Regions from separate parts of the Sinomonas sp. RB5 genome, predicted to be linked through region 3. Evidence: riboswitches for the same ligand, from Rfam matches in the RefSeq annotation. Region 3 holds a riboswitch; each other region holds the start of a gene.
The links. A riboswitch is a leader RNA that binds a small molecule or an ion and turns the genes downstream of it on or off. The one in region 3 is predicted to bind S-adenosylmethionine.
Positions count from the first base shown of each region.

Region 1: linked by a shared signal. The riboswitch ahead of ACVWWH_RS11515 (MFS transporter) and the one ahead of ACVWWH_RS14895 (flavin reductase family protein) in region 3 are both predicted to bind S-adenosylmethionine.
Region 2: linked by a shared signal. The riboswitch ahead of ACVWWH_RS13755 (aminotransferase class V-fold PLP-dependent enzyme) and the one ahead of ACVWWH_RS14895 (flavin reductase family protein) in region 3 are both predicted to bind S-adenosylmethionine.

Region 1 covers NZ_JBSSGJ010000008.1:175,790-180,825, reverse strand. The annotation lists gene ACVWWH_RS11520 (LLM class flavin-dependent oxidoreductase) at 1-501, opposite strand, end outside; gene ACVWWH_RS11515 (MFS transporter) at 570-1,913, opposite strand; SAM riboswitch class IV at 1,952-2,068, opposite strand; gene ACVWWH_RS11510 (response regulator) at 2,277-2,993, opposite strand; gene ACVWWH_RS11505 (sensor histidine kinase) at 2,990-4,225, opposite strand; gene ACVWWH_RS11500 (ABC transporter permease) at 4,233-5,036, opposite strand, start outside.
Region 2 covers NZ_JBSSGJ010000011.1:122,084-127,119, forward strand. The annotation lists gene rsgA (ribosome small subunit-dependent GTPase A) at 1-76, shown strand, start outside; gene hisN (histidinol-phosphatase) at 141-962, shown strand; SAM riboswitch class IV at 1,070-1,184, shown strand; gene ACVWWH_RS13755 (aminotransferase class V-fold PLP-dependent enzyme) at 1,214-2,614, shown strand; gene ACVWWH_RS13760 (class I SAM-dependent methyltransferase) at 2,687-3,451, shown strand; gene ACVWWH_RS13765 (Nramp family divalent metal transporter) at 3,579-4,838, shown strand; gene ACVWWH_RS13770 (metal-dependent transcriptional regulator) at 4,849-5,036, shown strand, end outside.
Region 3 covers NZ_JBSSGJ010000013.1:81,265-86,300, reverse strand. The annotation lists gene acs (acetate--CoA ligase) at 1-1,237, opposite strand, end outside; SAM riboswitch class I at 1,245-1,360, opposite strand; SAM riboswitch class IV at 1,502-1,613, shown strand; gene ACVWWH_RS14895 (flavin reductase family protein) at 1,653-2,135, shown strand; gene ACVWWH_RS14890 (oxygenase MpaB family protein) at 2,259-3,158, shown strand; gene ACVWWH_RS14885 (DUF503 domain-containing protein) at 3,326-3,619, shown strand; gene ACVWWH_RS14880 (hypothetical protein) at 3,637-4,098, opposite strand; gene ACVWWH_RS14875 (hypothetical protein) at 4,195-4,560, opposite strand; gene ACVWWH_RS14870 (VOC family protein) at 4,560-4,970, opposite strand; gene ACVWWH_RS14865 (helix-turn-helix transcriptional regulator) at 4,975-5,036, opposite strand, start outside.

The sequences.
Region 1 (5,036 bases), on a different contig from region 3:
CACGTCCATGAATTCCTCGGCGCGATCGTAGCGCTCATCGTGCGGCACCTGGGTGTCGAGGCCGAGGTTCCGCGCGGCCGACTCCTGGTAGGAGGTGACGATGTTCCACGCGAGCCGGCCGCCCGTGAGGTGGTCCAGCGTGCCGAACCGGCGGGCCAGGAGGTAGGGGTGGTCGTAGGTGACGGAGGCGGTGACGCCGAAGCCGAGCCGCTCGGTGGCCGCCGCGAGGGCGGACACGATCAGCAGCGGGTCGAGGGCCGGGTACTGGACCCCGCCGCGGACGGCCGCGTCGGCGCTGCCGCCGTAGACGTCGTACTGGCCGAGCACGTCCGCGAAGAAGATCCCGTGGAAGCCGCCGTCCTCGAGGGCCTTGGCGAGCCCGGTCCAGTAGCCCAGCTCCGCGAAGCGGTGGGCCTGCGAGTCGGGGTGTCGCCACAGGCCCGGCGACTGGTGCACCGGCACGAGCATCTCGAACGCGTTCAGCAGCAGGGGCTTGGTCACGGGGTTCCTTCCGGATTCGGGTTCCGTGGGCGGGGACTTGGGGGGGGCGGACGACGGCGGGCGGCGCCTCAGGCGCCCGCTCCGCCCTCCGCGGTGGCCGGCTGGGCGGCGCGGAGGCCGACCGGGTCCTTGGCGGCGAGGGCCGCCGCCGTGGTGAGGACGCCGAGCACGGCGAACCAGCCGCACACGAGCCACGGCGCCCCGCCCCCGGCCTGGAGCAGGGCCGCGGCGACGAGCGGGGTGACCGCCGCGGAGAGCACGGTGCCGACCTGGTAGCCGAACGAGACTCCCGAATAGCGCAGCTCGGTGGGGAACTGCTCGGCGAACCAAGCGGCCTGGGGGCCGTAGATCGCGTCATGGAGGATGTTCATCCCGACGAGGAGCACGAGCGGGAGGAAGGCCAGGCTTCCATGGTCGAGGAACCAGAAGAACGGCCAGATGAGCACCACCACGCCCACGGAGGCCGCGACGGCGATGCGCCGGCGCCCGATCCGGTCGGAGAGCCAGCCCCAGAACGGACCCGAGAGCAGCCCGATGGCGGAGACGATGAGGATCGCGGCCAGGCCCGAGGTGGTGTCGTGGCGGCGGTCCTTGAGGTACCCGAGGATGTACACGGTCATGAGCGTGTAGATGGCGGGCTGGACGAGCCGCATGCCGATGGTCACGAGGATTCCGCGCGGGTGCTCGCGCAGCACGCGCGCCACGGGCCGGGCCACGGTGCGCGCGGCATCCTTGACCGCCGTGAACTCCTCTGCGTCGGTCACGCCCAGGCGGATCCACAGGCCGATCAGGACGAGGACGCCGGAGAGGAGGAACGGCAGCCGCCACCCGAACGACTGGAACTGCTCAGGGGTGAGGAACCCCTGCGTGAGCGCGTACGCGCCGGTGGCCAGGAGCATGCCGGCCGCCGAGCCCACCTGCGTGAACGAGCCGAAGAGTCCGCGCCGGCCGGCCGGGGCGTGCTCGACGGAGAGCAGCGCGGAGCCGCCCCACTCGGCGCCGGCGGAGAGGCCCTGGATGAGCCGGAGTCCCACGAGTCCCACCACGGCGAGGATGCCGATGGAGGCATAGTTCGGCAGGACGCCGATGAGGGTGGAGGCGATGCCCATGGTCAGCAGGGAGGCCACGAGCAGGGCCTTGCGGCCGATCCGGTCCCCGAGGTGGCCGGAGATGACGCCGCCGAGGGGCCGCGCGATGAACCCGACCGCGTAGGTGGCGAACGAGGCCAGGACGCCCACGAGCGGGCTCGCGTCGGGGAAGAACTGCTTGTTGAACACGAGGGCCGAGGCCGTGCCGTAGAGGTAGAAGTCGTACCACTCGATGGTGGTGCCGACGAACGCCGAGGCGAGGATGCGGCGCTTGGCGCGCAGGGCGGTGCCGAGTCCCGGCTCGGTTCTCAGGAGGGTGGCCATACAGGTCCTCTTCGGGTCGCGGCGCGAGGCTCGCTCAGGCGCCATACTTACGGCGCCGGGGGCCCGCGCGCCGTCGAATCCTCACCTGGGGCACCCCACTACAGCCGGAGGGTTGCCGTCCGGCAAGCCAGGGCTTGATGCCGGAACTCTTGATTCTTCGCCCAGTCTGCCGGTGGGCGCCCCGCCTGACGAAACGCACCCGTCACGGAGGTTCACACTCGCCCCGCCCCGCCTCCTGAAGGTCAGCTCCTGAAGGTCACCTCCTGAAGGTCAGCTCCTGCGGGAGCGACCCGCTGGACCTGACTTCCAGGACGTGACTCTCAGGAGGTGACCTTCAGGAGGTGACTTCCAGACGGAGGGGGCTCAGTAGTCGGGGTTGCTCGGGATGATGAGCCCCGTCTCGTACCCGTACACGACCGCCTGCACCCGGTCGCGCAGGTGCAGCTTGGTCAGGATCCGGCGCACGTGGCTCTTCACGGTGGCCTCGGAGAGGAAGAACCGGTGCGCGATCTCCGCGTTGCTCAGGCCCTCGCAGATGGCCCGCAGGACCTCGAGCTCGCGCGGCGTCAGCTCCTTGAGCAGGGGGTCCGGGGCGGCGCCGCCGTTGCCCCGGGCGGGCGCGCCGGCGCTGCGGACGTAGGTCTCGAGGAGCCGCTGGGTCACGCGGGGACTCACGACGGCGTCCCCGCTGGCCACGAGCCGCACGGCCTGGACGAGTTCGGCGGGCGCCACATCCTTGAGCAGGAACGCCGAGGCGCCGGCCTGGAGGCCGGAGAACGCGTACTCGTCGAGATCGAAGGTGGTCAGGATGATGACCCGGGCAGGGCTGTGGGCGGCGGCGATGCGCCGTGTGGCCTCGATGCCGTCCATGACCGGCATCCGCACGTCCATGAGCACCACGTCGGGGCGCAGCGACTCGGTCAGCTTCACGGCCTCGGCGCCGTTGCCGGCCTCGCCGACCACCTCGATCCCGTCCTCGGACTCGAGGACGAGCCGGAAGCCCATCCGAAGCAGCGGCTGGTCGTCGACGAGCAGGAGCCTCAAGGGCCCCTCGCCGTGGTGGTGCTCCGTCTCGCTCATGCGTCCCCCTCCGCCCAGTGCTGCTCGTCCACCTGCAGCTCGGTCTCCACGACCCATCCTCCCCCGGCCCGCGGGCCCGCGCGGAGGGTGCCGCCGTAGAGGGCGGCCCGCTCACGCATCCCGGCGATGCCGCCGCCCGTCCCGAGGCGAGGCTGCGCGCCGTCGGCCGCCGCGCCGTCGTTCTCGATCCGGACCCGCACGGTGCTGCCCTCGCGTGCCAGCTCGACCTCGACGCGGGAGACCCCGCGCCCGTACCGGAGCGCGTTGGTCAGGGACTCCTGGACGATCCGGTAGACGGCGAGCTGGAAGGCGGGGTCCGCGGGCGGGGCGGCCCCGGTGAGTGTGAGGACGGCGGGCAGCCCCGCCGTCCGGAACCCGGCCACGAGCGACTGCAGGCTCTCGGTGCCGGGGGCGGGCGCGAGGCTCGCCTCCGATGCCGGCTCGCGGAGGACCCCGAGGACGCGGCGCATGTCCGCCAGGGCGGTGCGCCCGGTGCGGGACAGCTCGCCGAGGACCTCCTGGGCCCTGTCCGGGTCCTTCGCGGCGATCTTCGCGGCGCCGTCGCTGAGGGCGACCATGACCGTGAGCGAGTGCGCGACGACGTCGTGCATCTCCCGGGCGATCCGGTTGCGCTCCTGGACGGAGGCCAGCTCGGCCCTGCGCAGGGCCCAGGCCCGGATCTCGGCCTGGTGCTCGCGGGTGCCGCGGACCCAGGCTCCGAGCCCAGCGGCGAGGACGTCCATGAGCAGCACGGAGACCGCGGCGACCAGGCCCACGTAGCGGGCGTTCTCCGGGACGGCGGGTCCGCGGGGGCTGTAGACGAAGGCGTAGTACACGGAGGCCGGGACCGAGGCGAGCACGGATGCGCCGAAGGCGACGAGCGCCGGGGCGGAGACGGCCACGGCGTAGAGCGCGAAGAAGACCGCCGCGCTCATGACCGAGCTGTTCGGCGACTGGTAGAGCAGGGCGGCGTCGATCGCCACGGTCACCACCAGCACGGCCCACGGGGACCGGCGCCGCCCCAGCAGGGCCGCCTGCTGGACGGCCAGCAGGGCCAACCGCCACCAGTTGCCATGCAGGACGTACTCGGCGAAGAGCGGCCCCGCGAGGAACACGGCCGCGGCGACGACGATCCAGTCCATCGCCACGGGACGGTCGGCCAGGTACGCGCGGACGCGGCCCCGCCGTGGCGGGACCGCGAGGGCGAGCGCCTGCGCGCCGGGAGCGTGCACGGTCCTCCTACACGTCCCGCTGCTTGAGCGTGGTGAAGGCGGCGAAGAGGAGCACCACCACGTAGGCGGCGATGACCAGCGTGCCCTGCCACGGCTCGAGGAGCGAGGAGTCCAGGGGCTGGCTGGACCCTGCCTCGAGCATGGACTGGAACGCGTTGGTGGGGAGGTACTTGCGTGCCTCCTTGAAGAAGTCGTTCGGAATGAGCTGGAAGATGATCGGGAGCACGAACAGCACGGCCACAAGCGTGACGATCGCCCCGGCGGAGTTGCGCAGGAGTGCGCCGAGGGAGAGCCCCATGAGGGCCACCGCGGACACGTAGGCCGCGCTGAGGAGCATGATCCGCTGGACGTCCCAGCTCGCCATGTCGAGGCTCAGGCTGTAGTTGCCGAGGATCGGCTGGGCCACGAGGCCGCCGAGGTAGGCGCCCGCGTAGGTCACCGCGAACCCGACCACGACGGCGTAGACCGCCTTCGCGGCGAGCACGGGCCAGCGCTTGGGGACCGCGGCGAACGTCGCCCGCGACATGCCGGAGGTGAACTCCGCGCTGATCAGGAGCACGGCGAGCGAGCCGACGATGAGCTGCGAGAAGGTCACGCCTGCATCCGGAAGGTGCGGGAGCAGGGCGGTGACGTTGATGGCCTCGCGCGGATTGGTCACGGTGCCGCTGTGCTGGGCCTGGGAGACCTGGCCGAAGCCCCACGCCTGGAGCGCCGCGAAGCCCATCATGAGCGCGACGGCGCAGACCAGGAGGATCCGGGTCGACAGGAGCGAGAGGAGCTTGATCCGCTCGGAGGCCAGGACGCGGAGGAA
Region 2 (5,036 bases), on a different contig from region 3:
CCTCGCGTCGCTGCGCCGCCTCCTCGGGGCCGGCCCGCGGGAGGAAGCGCAGGACGAGAAGGAACTCGGCGTCTAGGCTGTGCTCCCGTCTCGGCTGTGCCTCGCGGCCGGCGCGCGCCCCAGGGGATAGCGTGGGGTCCATGACCTCAGTGACCGAGACCTCGTACAACGACGACCTCCGCCTCGCCCACGTCCTGGCGGACTCGGTCGACGCCCAGACGATGGAGCGGTTCAAGGCCCTCGACCTGAAGGTGGAGACCAAGCCGGACCTGACCCCGGTCACCGACGCCGACCGCGCCGCCGAGGAGGCGATCCGCGGGCAGCTCTCCCGCTCCCGGCCCCGCGACGCGGTGGTGGGCGAGGAGTTCGGGACCACGGGCCACGGTTCCCGCCGCTGGATCATCGACCCGATCGACGGCACCAAGAACTTCGTCCGCGGCGTGCCCGTGTGGGCGTCCCTGATCGCCCTGGCCGACGGCGACGAGATCGTGGTCGGCGTGGTGAGCGCCCCGGCCCTCGGCCGGCGGTGGTGGGCGGCCAAGGGCACCGGCGCCTACACGGGGCGCTCCCTCGCCTCCGCCACGCGGCTGAAGGTCTCCGACGTCTCGAAGCTGCAGGACGCGTCGCTGTCCTATTCCTCGCTCTCGGGCTGGAAGGAGCGCGGGAGCCTCGAGGACTTCCTCGGCCTCACCGACGAGGTCTGGCGGACCCGCGCCTACGGGGACTTCTGGTCCTACTGCCTCGTCGCCGAGGGCGCCGTGGACATCGCCACAGAGCCCGAACTCGCCCTCTACGACATGGCCGCCCTCGTGCCCATCGTCACCGAGGCGGGGGGCCGCTTCACCTCCCTGGACGGGCAGGACGGCCCGTGGGGCGGCAACGCGCTCGCGACCAACGGCATCCTGCACTCCGAGGTGCTCGGCAAGCTGAACCCCGGCCGCGACGACCTCCTGCCGGGCTGACGCGGGCCCCGGCAGCCGGCCCGCGCCCCGTCACCGTTCGTCACACTGACCCGCTGCGCGCCGCCCGGCGTGCGCGGCCCTCCCGCGTGCCCTAGGGTCTTTGCCAAGGTCACGAGTGCCAGCGCGAAACCCCGGTTTGCTGGCCGGCAACCCTCCCAGACGCGGCGGGGTGCCCCGGGTGACGACCGGGCCGGTCCGGAACGGATGCGGCAAGCGCGGACCCGAGGGTCCCTCGCCTGTGAGGAACGCCGATGAGCACTGTCCTGTCCCCCACCGCCGACGCTGCCGAGCTGAGCGCGCGGTACCCCGACGCGCTCGAGCCACTCGCCGCCGTCGTCGGCGCCGACCTCGCCGCGCCGCTCGTGACCGGCGGGAGCGTCCGGTACGCCAATCTCGACTACGCGGCCTCGGCCCCGGCGCTGGCCGAGGTCGCCGACCACCTCACCGAGGTGCTGCCCTTCTACGCGAGCGTGCACCGCGGCGCCGGCTACGCCTCGCAGATCAGCACGAGCGTCTACGAGAACGCGCGCGGAACCGTGCGCGCCTTCGTCGGGGCGAGGCCGGACGACGCGGTCGTGTTCACGCGCAACACCACCGACTCCCTCAACCTGCTCGCCGGCTGCGTCCCGCCCGGCCTCGACGTCCTCTACCTGGACATCGAGCACCACGCGAACCTCCTGCCCTGGCAGGGCCGCGCGCACCGCAGCGTCGTCGCCGCGGACACGGTCGCCGAGACGCTCGAGCGCCTCGGCGCAGAGCTCGCCCACGGCGGGGTGGGCCTCCTCGCCGTGACCGGGGCCTCCAACGTCACCGGGGAGGTCCTCCCCCTCGCCGAGCTCGCCGCCCTCGCCCACGCCCACGGGGCCAGGATCCTCGTCGACGCCGCCCAGCTGGCCCCGCACCGCCGGATCGACATGGCCGGGGACCCCGGAGCCTCGACGGGCATCGACTACGTCGCCTTCTCGGGCCACAAGCTCTACGCCCCCTTCGGCAGCGGCGTGCTCGTGGGCCGGCCGGACTGGCTCGACGCCGGCCGGCCGCACCTCGCCGGCGGCGGCGCCGTCAGCGAGGTCCGCCTCGAGTCCGTGGCCTGGGCCACCGGGCCGGCCCGGCACGAGGCCGGCTCCCCCAACGTCCTCGGCGCGGCGACGCTCGCCCGCGCCGCCGAGGTCCTCGGCGCCCTGGACCCCGTCGCGTGGACCCGCCACGAGGAGCAGCTGCGCGCCGCGCTCGTGGACGGCCTGGAGGCGATCGACGGCGTCGGCGTCCACCGCCTCTTCGCCGACGCGCCGTCGGCGATCGGGGTGGTGAACTTCTCGATTGCCGGCTACGACGCGGGCCTCGCGGCCGCCTACCTCTCCGCAGAGCACGGCATCGGCGTGCGGGACGGGCGATTCTGCGCCCATCCTGCCCTGACCCGGCTCGGGCTGCCCGCGGGCTCCCTGCGGGCCAGCTTCGGCGTCGGCTCGCGGCTCGAGGACGTCGAGCGGCTCGTGGGAGCGGTCAGCCAGCTCGTCGAGGCCGGGCTGGGCATCGACTACGCCGTCGACGCCGGGCGCTGGGTCCCTGCCCGGGACACCCGGCCGTTCCCCGCCTGGGCGCCCAACACCCCGGGCACCGCGGGGGCGGCGCCGTGCAGCCTCGGCGAGTGAGCGGCGTCGTCCGCACGCCCTAGGGGCCGCGCCCGACGTAGAGTGGGGAGCCGGAATCCTCGAAAGGAACTGATGGGACGCGGCGGGCCGAAATTCGACGACGCGCGGCGGCGCGAGCTCGCCGGGGCATTCTCCGCCGGCGGCGAGCACTACGAACGGGTCCGCCCCGGCTACCCGAGGGAGGCGGCCGACTGGATCGTCCCGGACGGCGCGCGCACCGCGGTCGATCTCGGGGCCGGCACCGGCAAGTTCACCGAGCTGCTCGTGGCCCGCGGCCTCGCCGTGACCGCCGTGGACCCGTCCGCGGACATGCTGGCCCAGCTCGCCGCCAGGCTCCCCTCGGTCACGTGCGTCGCTGCCCCCGCCGAGCGGACCGGGCTGCCGGACGCCTCCACGGACGTGGTGGTCGCCGCCCAGGCCTGGCACTGGTTCGACCCGGCGGCCGCGACCCGCGAGGCGGCCCGCCTCCTCAGTCCGGGCGGCCGCGCCGGGCTCGTGTGGAACCAGCTCGACACGCGCATCCCCTGGGTCCACCGGCTCTCGCGCATCATGCACGCCGGCGACGTCCACAAGCCGGACTACCACCCGCCGTCGGGCCCGGAGCTGCACGGCTGGGAGCCGCTCGTGATCGCCTGGGAGGACCCGACCACCCCCGAGGGCATCGTGGAGCTGACGAAGTCCCGCAGCTACTACCTGCGGGCCTCCGAGAAGAACCGGCGCAGGGTCGAGGACAACCTCGCCTGGTACCTCTTCGAGCACCTCGGCCACTCCCCCGACGAGCCCCTCGCCCTGCCCTACATCACCCAGGCCTGGCGCGCCACGGAGGCACCGCGCTGACGCCGGTGCGCAGCACCTTGCCGCACGCAAGCGCAGCCCGTAGTGTTTAGGTATACCGAAAACTTATGTTTGGCACGTCTAAGTGCCAGGCAGGCGCTGGCGAGGAGGCCGGTCGAGGGTGGACAGGGTGCTGAAGGCGCAGCGCACGGCCGCGGGCCGCTCCCGCTGGCCCCTGCTCCTCGGGGCCCTCGGACCGGCGTTCGTCGCCTCCGTGGCCTATGTGGATCCCGGCAATGTGGCGGCGAACCTGACCGCAGGCGCGCGGTACGGCTATCTGCTCATGTGGGTGCTCGTCCTCGCCAACCTCATGGCGACGCTCATCCAGTACCTCTCGGCGAAGCTCGGCGTGGTCACGGGGCGCACGCTCCCGGAGCTGCTGGGAGCCCGCCTGAGGCCCGGACCCCGCCGGCTCTACTGGGCGCAGGCCGAGATCGTCGCGCTCGCCACAGACCTCGCCGAGGTGGTGGGCGGCGCGCTCGCGCTGCAGCTCCTGTTCCGGGTCCCGCTCCCCGTGGGCGCCGTCATCGTCGGGGTCGTCTCGATGGGGATCCTCGCGATCCAGGATTTCCGCACCCAGCAGCGGTTCGAGCTGGCGATCATTGCCCTCCTCGCCGTCATCGCGCTCGGCTTCCTCGCCGGCCTCGCCGTCAGCGCGCCCTCCCCGGCCGCCATGGCCGGCGGGCTCCTTCCTCGGTTCGACGGCCCCGACTCGGTCCTGCTCGCCGCCTCCATGTTGGGGGCCACCGTCATGCCCCACGCGATCTACGTCCATTCGGCGCTGTCCCGCGACCGCCACCGCGCCGACGGCCACCCGGGCGCCCCGGCCATCCGGCGGCTCCTGCGGGGGACGCGCGTGGACGTGGTGATCGCCCTCGGGGTCGCGGGCGTCGTCAATATCGGCATGCTCCTCCTCGCAGCCTCCACTCTCGGCGGCACCGAGGGAACGGACTCGATCGAGGGGGCGCACGCGGCGATCGAGAGGGCGCTCGGCCCCGCCGTTGGCATCGTCTTCGCCGTGGGGCTGCTCGCCAGCGGCCTCGCCTCCACCGCCGTGGGCTCCTACGCCGGTGCGACGATCATGCAGGGCCTGCTCGAACGCCGCATTCCCCTCGTCCTCCGCCGTGCGATCACGCTGGTCCCGTCGGTGCTGGTCCTCGCCCTCGGCGTGGACCCCACGTGGGCCCTCGTCGTGAGCCAGGCGGTCCTGAGCTTCGGGATCCCGTTCGCCCTCGTCCCGCTCATCCGGCTCAGCACCCAGGCCGCCGTGGTCGGCGAGCACACGCTGCGGCCGCCGCTGGTGGTCGCCGCCTGGCTCAGCGCAGCGCTGGTCATCGTGCTCAACGTCGCCCTGCTCTGGCTCACGGCCGGCCCCCTGCTCGGACGGTAGGGTGGATGGCGTGAAGAGCCAGCTCTCCTCCTCCACCGAGGACTACGTGAAGACGATCTATGCCTTCACCGAGTGGCAGGACGCCCCCATCACGTCCTCGCAGCTCGCGGCACGGCTCGGCGTGGCGAACTCGTCGGTGTCCGAGATGGTGCGCAAGCTCAAGGACCTCGGCCTCGTGGACCACCGCCCGTACGGCGC
Region 3 (5,036 bases):
ACTGCCACCACGTGTCCACCATCGGCACCTCGCCGCGCCCGATGTTCGAGCGAAGCCACCGCCACGCCTCCGGGTTCACGGCCTCCCCGACGGTGCCGCACACCCGGACCGAGGAGAAGTCGTACTCCGCGGGCACTCCCTCCGGGAACCAGCCCATGAGCGAGCGCACGAGCGTGGGCGCGGTGTAGTAGCTCGTCACCCCGTAGCGCTGGATGATCTCGAAGTGCCGGCCCGGATGCGGCGTGTTCGGGGTGCCCTCGAAGATCACCTGCGTGACGCCGTTGGAGAGCGGCCCGTAGATCTCGTACGTGTGCGCCGTGACCCAGGCGAGGTCCGCGGTGCACCAGTGCACGTCCGCGTCCCGCAGTGCCGGGTCGGGGTGGGAGAACAGGTACTCGTGGCTCCAGGACGCCTGGGTGAGGTAGCCGCCGGTCGTGTGGACCAGGCCCTTGGGCTTCCCCGTGGTGCCGGAGGTGTACATGATGAACAGCGGCGTCTCGGCCTCGAACGCCTCGGCCTCGTGGACCTCGGGCTGAGCGTCGACGAGCTCGTGCCACCACACGTCGCGGCCCGGCGTCCACGCGATCTCCGAGCCCGTCCGGCGGATCACCAGGACGTGGTCGACGGCGTTGTCCCCGCCGGCCGCTCCGCCGCGCACCGCGGCGTCGGCGTTCTCCTTCACCGGCACGGCCTTGCCGCGGCGGTACTGGCCGTCCGTGGTGACGAGCAGCTTGGCCCCCGTGTCCTCGACGCGGAAGCGCAGCGCCTCGGCCGAGAAGCCGCCGAACACGAGCGAGTGCACCGCGCCGATCCGGGCGCATGCGAGCGTGATGACCACGGTCTCGACCAGCACGGGCAGGTAGATCACCACGCGGTCGCCCTGGCCGATCCCGAGCGCGAGCAGGGCGTTCGCGGCCTGGGAGACCCGGCGCTGCAGGTCGGCGTACGTGACGGTGACGCGGTCGCCCGGCTCGCCCTCGAAGTGCAGGGCCACCTTGTCCCCGCGCCCGGCGGCGACGTGGCGGTCGGCGCAGTTCACGGCCGCGTTCAGGCGCCCACCTTCGAACCAGCGGATCACGGGCGGTGTGTCGGTGGAGGGGTCCGCGGGGATCCACGTGTGGGCGGCGTCCCACGGCTCGGCCCACGTCAGGCGCCGCGCGGCGTCCTCCCAGAAGGCGATCCGCTCGGGATCGAGCTGGCTGGTGGCGGTCGTGGGGGGTTCGAGGACAGACGTCATGGCTCTCTCTCCATCGGTTCTGGCGGTAGCACCTGTGGTTCTGCGCAGAGGGTGGTCCTGTGCAGAGGGCCATGGTTGCTGCGGCGTCACGGAGCCAGATCTCTCGGCCGCTCGGGATGGTCACCTCACTGTTGCGCGCCGGATGCAAACCGGCCAAAAAAGGCGTGCAGGGTCGCGTAACAAAGTTCAATGTGACCTTCTGTGTCCCAGGCCACGGCTGGACGGTGGACGCCTCGGAGACGCTTTTCGTAGGGTGGAAGGCAGGATCAAGAGTCCCGGTGCGAAGCTCTGGCTGGCCGGGCGGCAACCCTCTCCCGTAGTGGGGTGCCCCAGATGAGGATCCGGCCGCGGTGGCCATCCGCGGCAAGTACGGCGCCCGGAACCGCGGGCGTCCGGCCGTTTCGCTGGAGGACTCATGACTGCCACCCCGCTCGACCTCGTGACCGGTGCCGACCTGCGCCGGGCCATGGGGTGCTGGGCCACGGGGATCGCCGTCATCACCACCTCGGACGGCGGCACCCTCGCGGGCCTCGTGAGCAATTCGTTCACGTCGATCAGCCTGGATCCGGCGCTCGTCTCGTGGGCGGTGGACAAGTCGTCGAGCTCGTTTGCGACATGGATCAACACCGACAACTACGCCGTGCACATCCTCTCCGAGTCCCGGCGGGACCTCGTGCAGCGGTTCGCGGCGAAGGGGACGGACAAGTTCGCCGGGCTGGACTGGGAGCCCGGCGTGGTGGGCTCGCCCGTCGTGGCCCCCGACGTCCCGCGTGTTGAGTGTCGCCTCTGGCAGCGGGTGGACGCGGGGGACCACGTCATCCTGATCGGCGAGGTTGTCAGCATCTCGGGCCAGGACGACTTCCGCCCCCTCACCAACCACGTGTACTGGGCAAAGTAGACCTACTGGCGCACAGCCACGCTGCCGGGGCCCCGGCTCCGCCTCAACGGAGGGGGCCCCGGCATGCTCCGTGCGCCCGACGTAACTCTGGACCCGACGTACTCTGGAGGGGTGTCCCCTGACATGCTCGGGCCGCTGCGGAAGCGGCTCCGCCTGACGTTCGCCGGCGAGTCCGAGACCATCCCCGCGTGGGAGACGGCCCTCGAGGGCGGCGACGACGCGGGCTTCTTCCCGCCCGACTCCGCCGTCTGGGCGGTGCACGGCTCCATGTCCACGATCGCCGCCGGAATCCGCGCGCTCCTCACCCAGGCGCTCCACCCCGGCGTGCTGGCGGGGGTGGTGGACCACTCCAACTACCGCGCGGACCCCCTCGGCCGCCTGGCCGGGACCATCCGCTGGATCTTCACGGTCACCTACGGCGACACCGCGGCCGCCCGCGCGGCCTGCGCGTGGGTGCGCGGCGTGCACGTGCCGGTGACCGGCACCTACGTCTCGCCGGGCGGCGCGCACGAGCAGTACTCCGCGAACGATCCGGCCCTCGCCGAGTGGGTGCACATCGCGTTCACCGACGCGTTCCTGCGCAGCTACGAGGCCTTCCACGGCCCGGTTCCCGGCGGCGCCGACCGCTACGTGGCCGAGTGGGCCACGGCCGGCGAGCTCATGGGCGTCGCGGACCCGCCCCGCACCGAGGCTGACCTCGCGGAGCGCATCCGGGCGTACGACGCCGCGGGGCAGCTCTCCGGCGGCCCCCGCGTCGACGAGGTGGTCGCCTTCATCCGGCGCCCGCCGCTGGACCCGCTCCTCAAGCCCGGCTACGCGCTGCTCTTCGGCGCGGTCCTCGACACGCTTCCGCCACGGCATCTGGAGCTCCTGGGGCTCTCGCGTCCGCGGCTCGGGCCCGTGCCGCTGCCGCTGGCGGGGGCCGCGAAGGCGACGCTCGCCGTCATCGGCCGGGCGCTGGGCCCGATGGCGCCGAGCGAGGCCGCCGCCCGGCGCCGCCTGGCCCGCCTCGGCGCGCTCTGAGTCCCCGCCCGCCCCCTCGCCCTTCCCCGCCCCGACGCGGGGTCACCTCTCAGCCGACGCGGGGTCACCTCTCGACAGACCCGGGGTCACCTCTCGACAGACCCGGGGTCACCTCTCAGCCGACGCGGGGCCTAGGTACTGACATCCCTCCGTGAGTGAATGGGCGCATGTGGATTGCCTGGATCGAGTTCGACCTGCTCCTCGGCGATGTGCACTCCCTCAAGGAGAAACGCTCAGTGGTCCGGCCGATCGTCGCGGAGCTGCGCCGACGGTTCGACGTCTCGGCGGCCGAGGTCGGGGACATGGACCTGCACCGCCGCGCGCGCATCGGCGTCGGCATCGTCAGCGCGGACAGGGCTCACGCGGTGGAGGTGCTCGACGCCGTCGAACGCCTCGTCGCCGGCCGCCCGGAGGTCGAGCTGCTCAGCGCCCGCCGGCGCGAGGCCCGCAGCGACGACTGACCCGCCGCGACGGTGGATCAGCGCACGAACAGCAGGATCACGTGCAGCGCACTCAGCGCGACGCCCGCGACCGCCATCGCCGAGACCCGCGCCGCCCGCACCTTCGACCGGGCGAACGAGCCCCACGCGGCGAACGCGGAGCCGAGGAGGGGCCCTGCAGCGAGGAAGGCGCCGATCCAGGGCACGGCGCCCAGGGTCAGGGCCAGGATGCCGAAGCCGAGCGCCACCCCGCCCAGACCGGTCGCGAGCCGCGAGACGGGTTTGGGCGGCCTGCGCTCGCCCCCTCGCGGCTGCCCGGCGCTGGCGGGCGACGCCGGGCCCCCTCCCGCGCGGACGATCTCGCCGCGGCGGGTGCCGTCCGGCAGGAGGCCATCCAGCCCGCGGCCGGACGCGGCCGCACCGGGCTGGACCCCGTCGGGCCAGTAGGCGCTGGGGTCCCGGTAGGGATTCCGCCGAGGGGCATTGCCGGGGGTGGTCACCGTCCCATTATGGGCGGCCGGCCCCGTGCACGTCCTCAGGGTTCACCCTGAGCAGACCCCGGATCCGCGGGCACCCCCATATGCCCTGCGCTTCGGTCACAGCCCTGCGTTGAAGGCCGGGGCAATGACCGAAGCGCAGGGCATTTCCTCGCCGCGGAGGCCGCGGAGGCCGCGGAGGCCAGGGACATCCGGAGGGAGGGGCTCCTCAGAGCCCCCGGCAGAGGCGCACTCCTCCGGCGACGCTCCGTAGGCGTGCGTGAACTCGCGCGTGAGCTGGGCAGGGGGGATGCCGGAGCACGCCGCGAGGGCGAGGGCGGCGACGTCGAGCGGGAGCCGCCGGGCGCCGTCGTGCGCGGCCTCGGCGTCCCACAGGCGCTGCTGGTCCACCGCGGGGGCGCCCTCGCGCCGGCCCTCCGGGACCGGCGCCGGGCTGCAGGCCGGTCCCCACGCGGGATGGCACATCAGCGCAGCTCTTGGATGCGGACGAGGTTGCCCGCGGGGTCGCGGAAGGCGCAGTCCCGCAGGCCGTACGGCTGCAGGGTGGGCTCCTGCACCACCTCGGCGTCGGTGGCCTGGACCTTCTCGAACACCTCGTCGAGGTTGGGCGTGGCCAACAGGATCCAGCCGTAGGTGCCCTTGGCCATCATCTCCGAGATGGTGCGCCGCTCGTCCTCCGTGATCCCGGGATCCGTGGCCGGTGGGGCGAGGAGGATCGACGTGCTGGGCTGGCCGGCGGGGCCGACCGTGATCCAGCGCATGGTGCCCCGGCCCACGTCCTGGCGGACCTCGAAGCCGAGGGCGTCCCGGTAGAACGCGAGGGACGCCTCGGGATCGGTGTGGGGGAGGGCGCTTGCATGAATGGTGAGTTCCATGGCTTCACGGTACGGAGGGCGCCGGGAGCCGTGCTTCTTGATTCCTGATCGGTCTGGTGACCTGCT